2 regions of the Faecalimonas nexilis genome follow, and region 2 is predicted to be linked to the other one. Evidence: a T-box and tRNA genes for the amino acid it is inferred to sense, from the RefSeq annotation. Region 2 holds a T-box; the other holds one or more tRNA genes.
The links. A T-box is a leader RNA that pairs with one kind of tRNA and senses whether it is charged. The one in region 2 lies ahead of proS (proline--tRNA ligase), so its partner is inferred to be a tRNA-Pro.

Region 1: it has a tRNA-Pro gene. The T-box ahead of proS (proline--tRNA ligase) is inferred to sense a tRNA for this amino acid. The anticodon was not compared.

Annotation. Positions count from the first base shown of each region.
Region 1 covers NZ_AP029189.1:667,313-670,719, forward strand. Annotated here, with positions in the region: gene AC6I5B_RS03205 (hypothetical protein) at 1-55, shown strand, start outside; gene AC6I5B_RS03210 (IS30 family transposase) at 145-1,206, shown strand; tRNA gene AC6I5B_RS03215 (tRNA-Pro) at 1,460-1,534, shown strand; tRNA gene AC6I5B_RS03220 (tRNA-Gly) at 1,539-1,609, shown strand; tRNA gene AC6I5B_RS03225 (tRNA-Arg) at 1,654-1,727, shown strand; tRNA gene AC6I5B_RS03230 (tRNA-His) at 1,735-1,808, shown strand; tRNA gene AC6I5B_RS03235 (tRNA-Gln) at 1,818-1,889, shown strand; tRNA gene AC6I5B_RS03240 (tRNA-Lys) at 1,900-1,972, shown strand; tRNA gene AC6I5B_RS03245 (tRNA-Leu) at 2,038-2,117, shown strand; gene AC6I5B_RS03250 (DEAD/DEAH box helicase family protein) at 2,374-2,868, shown strand; gene AC6I5B_RS03255 (hypothetical protein) at 2,913-3,212, shown strand; gene AC6I5B_RS03260 (hypothetical protein) at 3,258-3,407, shown strand, end outside.
Region 2 covers NZ_AP029189.1:143,439-146,845, reverse strand. Annotated here, with positions in the region: gene AC6I5B_RS00700 (triose-phosphate isomerase) at 1-320, shown strand, start outside; gene proS (proline--tRNA ligase) at 371-1,783, opposite strand; T-box leader at 1,901-2,111, opposite strand; gene AC6I5B_RS00690 (RluA family pseudouridine synthase) at 2,179-2,862, opposite strand; gene spoVG (septation regulator SpoVG) at 2,950-3,231, opposite strand; gene glgD (glucose-1-phosphate adenylyltransferase subunit GlgD) at 3,283-3,407, opposite strand, start outside.

The DNA of each region.
Region 1 (3,407 bases), 520 kb from region 2:
ACCGCTAAGCCAAGCAAAGAAGAAATACACCGCTTGTAAAAAGTGTTGTAAATAGGTAAAGGCATAAGCCGCAGACTTGTAAAAGAGTTTGCGGCTTTTCGTCGTATATGGGGAAAGAACAGGAACGAAAGAGAGGTAGCAGAAATGGCAAATAAGAAAGGCAGCCGACAGCTGACATGGACAGACCGTATAAGTATTGAGGCATTGAAAAAAGCAGGGCATAGCGTGATAGAGATAGCAGAACAGCTGGGCGTACACCGTAGCACTATATACAATGAGCTTAAGCGAGGGGAATATATGCACAGAAATAGCGACTATACAGAAACATTAAGTTATAGCCCAAACAAGGCACAAATGAAAGCAGAGGAAAACTTAAAGGCAAGGGGTACACAGCTTAAAATAGGCAACGATATTGCATACGCAAATTATATAGAAGATAAAATAGTAAATGAAGATTACAGCCCAGCTGCGGTACTGGGAGAATTGAAAGCACAGGGGAAAGAGGGGGACTTTTCCGTAACAGTATGCGTAACGACTTTATACAGCTACATTGACAAGGGTATTTTCCTTAAACTGTCTAATAAGAATTTGCCAGTAAAGAAGAATAAGAAGAGAAATTATAAGAAAGTACAGAAGCAGCAGAAAAGGGCGGCAGCAGGAGAAAGTATAGACAAACGCCCGAAAGAGATAGATACACGGGAAGAGTTCGGCAACTGGGAAATGGACAGCGTTTTAGGTAAGCGGGGAAAGTCAAAAAATACGTTGCTGGTACTGACAGAGCGGAAAACCAGAAACGAGATTATATTTAAACTGCCAGACCATACAGACGAAGCAGTAGTAGCGGCACTGGATAGATTAGAAAGAAAATGGGGCGCTGATATGTTTAAGCGGGTATTTAAGACAATCACAGTAGACAACGGCAGCGAGTTTGCAGATGCAGAGGGCTTACAGCGTTCTATTATCAATGAGGGAGAAAAGCGGACAAAGGTATATTACTGCCACCCGTACAGCAGTTGGGAGCGTGGCACAAATGAGGTAACAAATAAGATGATACGCCGGAAGATACCGAAAGGCACAAATTTTGACGACAGGACAGAGGAAGAGGTAGAGAGTATAGAGAACTGGATAAACGGATACCCACGCAAAATACATGGCTATCATTCAGCAGGGGAACTATTCGAGGAAGAGGTAAAGCAGCTTGCATAAGAACGGAAATAGGGAGCGTGAGAGGCTGGCAGCAGTGGCAGCCTTACTATTGCGCTGCCTAAAAGTGAAAATATACAATAAAACAGGCTACGTATTGTGCAAAACGGCAAAACAATAAAAACATGAAAAAATGTCGAATTTAATGTTGACATTTTTAAAAAATAAAAAAATTAAAAAAAGTTGTTGACATTTCCGTGATGTGCATATATAATAGCTATTGTGTCACGGAGATGACAACAAGAAAACAAAATAACGGGGTGTGGCTCAGCTTGGCTAGAGCGCCTGGTTTGGGACCAGGAGGTCGCAGGTTCGAATCCTGTCACCCCGACTTTGCGGGTGTAGTTCAATGGTAGAACACTAGCCTTCCAAGCTAGATACGTGGGTTCGATTCCCATCACCCGCTTTCCTAAAGCCTTTTAGAGGATTTGGGAACAGGAAATCAAATGTGTGTTTGTAGCTCAGTTGGATAGAGCAACGGCCTTCTAAGCCGTGGGTCAGGGGTTCGAATCCCTTCAAGCACGCTTTGTGGTGGGTATGGTGCAGTTGGTTAGCGCGCCAGATTGTGGTTCTGGATATCGTGGGTTCGAGTCCCACTATCCACCCTTCTATAGTGGGCTATCGCCAAGCGGTAAGGCACAGGACTTTGACTCCTGCATTCGTTGGTTCGAATCCAACTAGCCCAGTAATTATTATGGAGCATTAGCTCAGTCGGTAGAGCACTTGACTTTTAATCAAGTTGTCCGGGGTTCGAATCCCCGATGCTTCACTAAATGGACAAGCGTAAGCTTGTTCATATTTATTCTTCGGGAGATATTCCGATAAATCAGATATGCGGATGTGGCGGAACTGGCAGACGCGCTAGACTTAGGATCTAGTGGGAGACCGTGCAGGTTCGATTCCTGTCATCCGCAGTATAGAAGTCGTGATTCTTGAGAAATCAAGGGTTGCGGCTTTTTTCGTGTGTAAAGAAAGTAGTTGGAAAAGAGAAAAAAGCGGAAGAAAATGGGAAACTACATCAACGACTACATCAACGGGGAGAAAAAAGTTATATAAGTGGGAGATATAAAGAGGGATCCAACACAAAAAAGATGAGAAGAATTTTGGAAAATGGAAAAGTGATATAATTAAAAAATCCAATTTCCCAAAATATGGAAGGAGAAATAACGGATGTACGTTACAGAGAAAATAGGGGATGAATACAGAAATTGGATAGAGGGGGATGAGATTTTAATCCAAGCCTCTACAGGAAGCGGAAAAAGTTATTTTATTTTACATGTATTACTAAAGTGGGCGATAAGTCAGAATCGGAAAATCTTATATCTTGTAAATCGCAGTGTTCTTAAAAAACAGCTTGAAGAGGAATTATATAGCGATATATCAAATGAGATTTATGAAGAATTTGGTTATCGTCTTATAATTGAAAATTATGTTACGGTTAGAACTTATCAAAGTATAGAGAAAAATTTGAATGAAAAAAATAATTATGCATTGAGATATAATATTGAAGAATTGAAAACGTATTCGTATGTAGTTTATGATGAATGCCATTATTTTTATTCAGATTCTAATTTTAATACAAACACACAACTCTCTTTTGATTGCTTAAGAGATATTTTTTTACCAAGATTCAAATTTTTATTTCTGCAACAATGGAAAATATAGAACCATTTTTAAGAACAAAATTTGAATTTCCCTGTGGTAAAGGAATGAAATATCAAGCAGAATGGATGGATGTGATAAAACAACATCGAAGGGCTCCTTATTTGTATAGCATGGAGATTGCATATGATTATATTAACTTATTTGCATTTGATAGTGGGGAAGAAATAGAACAAATTATTCAAGAAAAATATCAAGATACAGATGAAAAGTGGCTGATTTTTACAGACAGTATAGAGAGAGGAAAAAAGTTTCGTTCTGAACTTTTAAAAGGAGAATGTTCTGTTTGTGCAGAGGATGTAGTTTTTATTGATGCTGATTACGATAAGGATGAAGAGGCATTTTGAAGTGTAACACAAGTATCGGAGAGTAAATACATTGATAAACGGATTGTGATTGCAACTGCAGTAATGGACAACGGTGTTTCTTTTCATGATACTGCATTGAGGAATATGGTGATTTTTGCAGATACAAAGGAAGAATTTATCCAAATGCTTGGACGTAAGAGGACGGATGGAAAAACTATTAATTTGTATGTGTGT
Region 2 (3,407 bases):
ACGGCATCACCAAGGAACAGGTTCCAAACATTTGGGTTGCTTACGAACCTGTCTGGTCTATTGGGGTAAACGGAATCCCTGCTTCTGCAGAGTATGCTGAAGAAAAACACAAGATAATTAAGTCTACACTCTTTGAGCTGTTCGGCGAGGAAGCTTCTGATATTCCTGTGTTATACGGCGGAAGCGTCAACCCACAAAACGCGAATCAATTGATTGTCCAGCCCTCCATCGACGGACTGTTCACCGGACGAAGCGCATGGCAGGCGGATAATTTTAATAGCCTGATTCGGGATGCAAAAGAAACTTACGACAATCAATAACCACATAAAAAGGGCAGAGATTTTTAATAAAATCTCTGCCCAAATTATTTTTAGTATGATTTTCCCCAGTATGCCATGTGTTTTGCAGGTTTTCCGCAGAAAATACATGTGTCTGAAATCATCTCTTCATCTTCGATCAGACAACGCGTGGAAGCTCCACCTGTAGCGTATTTGATCTCGCCTTCACACTCTTCATCTCCACACCAGCAAGCTTTTACAAATCCACGGTTTGCTTTGAATTTTTCAACCATCTCATCCATTGTAACTGCTGTATCAATATGTGAATTTAAGAATGTTTTCGCTTTCTCATACATATCTTTCTGAATTGTCTCTAAAATCTCACCAAGTTTTGTTGTAATCTCATCGATAGAAACAACAATCTTTTCACGTGTATCACGACGTACAACAACAACCTGATTCTTCTCGATATCTTTTGGTCCAATCTCAATACGTGTTGGGATACCAAGAATCTCCTGCTCACTGAATTTCCATCCTGGACTCTTCTCTGAATCGTCGATTTTCGCTCTGTATCCAGCTGCTTTTAATGCTGCCAACAATTCATCTGCTTTTTCAAGAACTCCTTCTTTATGCTGAGCAATCGGAATTACTTTTGTCTGAACCGGTGCAATTCTTGGTGGCAATACAAGTCCGTCATCATCTCCGTGAACCATAATGATCGCACCGATAATTCTTGTGGAAAGTCCCCATGATGTCTCATATACACTGTGAGGCTGGTTATTTTTGTCTATATATTTGATGTTAAACGCATCTGGGAAACCATTTCCGAAGAAATGGCTTGTTGCTGACTGCAACGCTTTTCCGTCATGCATAAGCGCTTCTACTGTGTAAGTATCCTGAGCTCCCGCAAATTTTTCATTCTCTGCTTTTCTTCCTGATACGAACGGAATTGCAAGTGAATCACGGATAAAGTCCTGATATACTTTCAACATAGTAAGTGTTCTCTGTTCAGCCTCTTCGTATGTCGCATGAATTGTATGTCCTTCCTGCCACAAGAATTCTCTTGAACGCAAGAAAGGTCTTGTTGTCTTTTCCCAACGAAGCACGGAATTCCATTGATTCCATACTTTTGGTAAATCTCTATGTGAACGAACCATCTTGCTCCACAAGTCACAGAATAATGTCTCTGATGTAGGTCTGATACAAAGTCTTTCCTGAAGTCTTTCCATTCCTCCATGTGTCACCCACGCTACTTCCGGTGCAAATCCTTCGATATGGTCTCCTTCTTTTTCAAGCAGACTTTCCGGAATCAACATTGGTAAAGATACGTTCTCTACACCTGTCTCTTTAAATCTCGCATCCAAATCTTTCTGAATGTTCTCCCAGATCGCATAACCATTCGGTAAGTAGTTCAAGCATCCTTTTACTGATGAATAGTCACAAAGTTCTGCTTCACGTACAACATCTGTGTACCATTGTGCGAAATCTTCATCTCTCGCCGTAATCGCTTTTACAAGTTTTTTTTTCGTTTGCCATGTTTTTCTCTCCTTTTTATTTGCAGGGCCCCTTGCCCCATCTTATTTTTTGAGGAAATAAAAAGAGCCGAGTCCTTTCATCCCTCCAAAAGGGACCGAAAGACTCGGCTGGTACCACCCTAATTAATCATAGATTCCTCTACAATTCTCTTTAGTCATCATTAACGCTGATGTCACGCTGCATTTTCACACAGTGGCTCCAAGGTAGGTTCCATACACTTCTCGCAAGAATCTTTCACCAATCAATTCTCTCTCTGTGGCTCGTCCTGTATATACTATTCCTCTTCACAGCCAATATTCTCAGTAATTACCACTAATTCTATGAGAAATCTTGTTGTTTGTCAACCCCGTAGAATACTGATTTTTCAGAAAAATATTTTTCGAAAGCCTTCTCCTTCCGGTTCGATTTCAAATATTATCTTTTCCTTTGTCTTTGGATGCAAAAATTCCAAATGGCTTGCACAAAGAGCAATCTGCCGTCTTCCCTTTAATTGCTTTCCATTATATTTTGCATCTCCCCAAATCGGGCAGTCTGTTGCTGCCATCTGCACCCGTATCTGATGGTGCCGCCCCGTTTCCAATCTGATATTTACAAGACTTCTCTCTTCTCCATCTTCCATTCCTTCCTTTTCGACCTTGTAAAAAAGCACTGCGCTTTTTGCATTCTTCGCTGACGGCTCACACACTTTTGAAAGGTTTGACCGTCCGTCTTTTACCATATAATGTTCCAGTTTCCCGCTTTTTTCTTCAAATTTTCCACATACAACTGCTTTGTAATACTTTCCAAACCCTGCTCCCTGCATCTGGGAGCTTAGCTCTTTAGCCGCAAATGGTGTTTTTCCAAATACAAGTATGCCCTCTACCGGTTGATCCAGCCGATGAATCACCGCCACATAGGGTTCTTTCCTTTCTTTTTGATTTTTGTACAAATAATTTTTCAGAATGCTCACCATATCCTGAGAGCCAATTTTGCTTGTCTGTGTCGGCATTCCTGCCGGTTTATAGCAGACGATCACATGTGTATCTTCAAATAGTATCTTTAAGTTCATTCTTTCTCCTTTTCACGACTAAAGACGAGGGTCCGGCACAAACCCTCGTCTCCATATTTTAGAAAACATCCTGTTTCCGGTATAAATCTACACCAACGCCTCCACAGGTTCTTCTTTTAATGCTTCCTCATATTTTTCCAATATGATGCTTTGAATTCTTTCTCTTGTGTCAGAATTGATCGGATGTGCAATATCTCTATATTCACCGTCCAAAGCTTTTTTACTCGGCATTGCAATAAAAAGTCCTTTTTCTCCTTCAATCACCTTAATATCATGCACTACGAATTCATCATCCATCGTAATGGAAACTACCGCCTTTAATTTTCCTTCTTTCGCTACTTTTCTCACACGTACATCTGTAATTTGCATATGTTCTAACCCCTTTCCATCTTGCATTGTTTTTATTTTTCTGAATTCAGATTACAATGCAAATCTCTCATTTTTTTCTACTACGACTTTTACCCCGTTTTCCCCAATATGACGTGTATTGGATCTAATCGTGTCACGACTCTCCACAATACAATTCTCAATATAGGTATTATCTC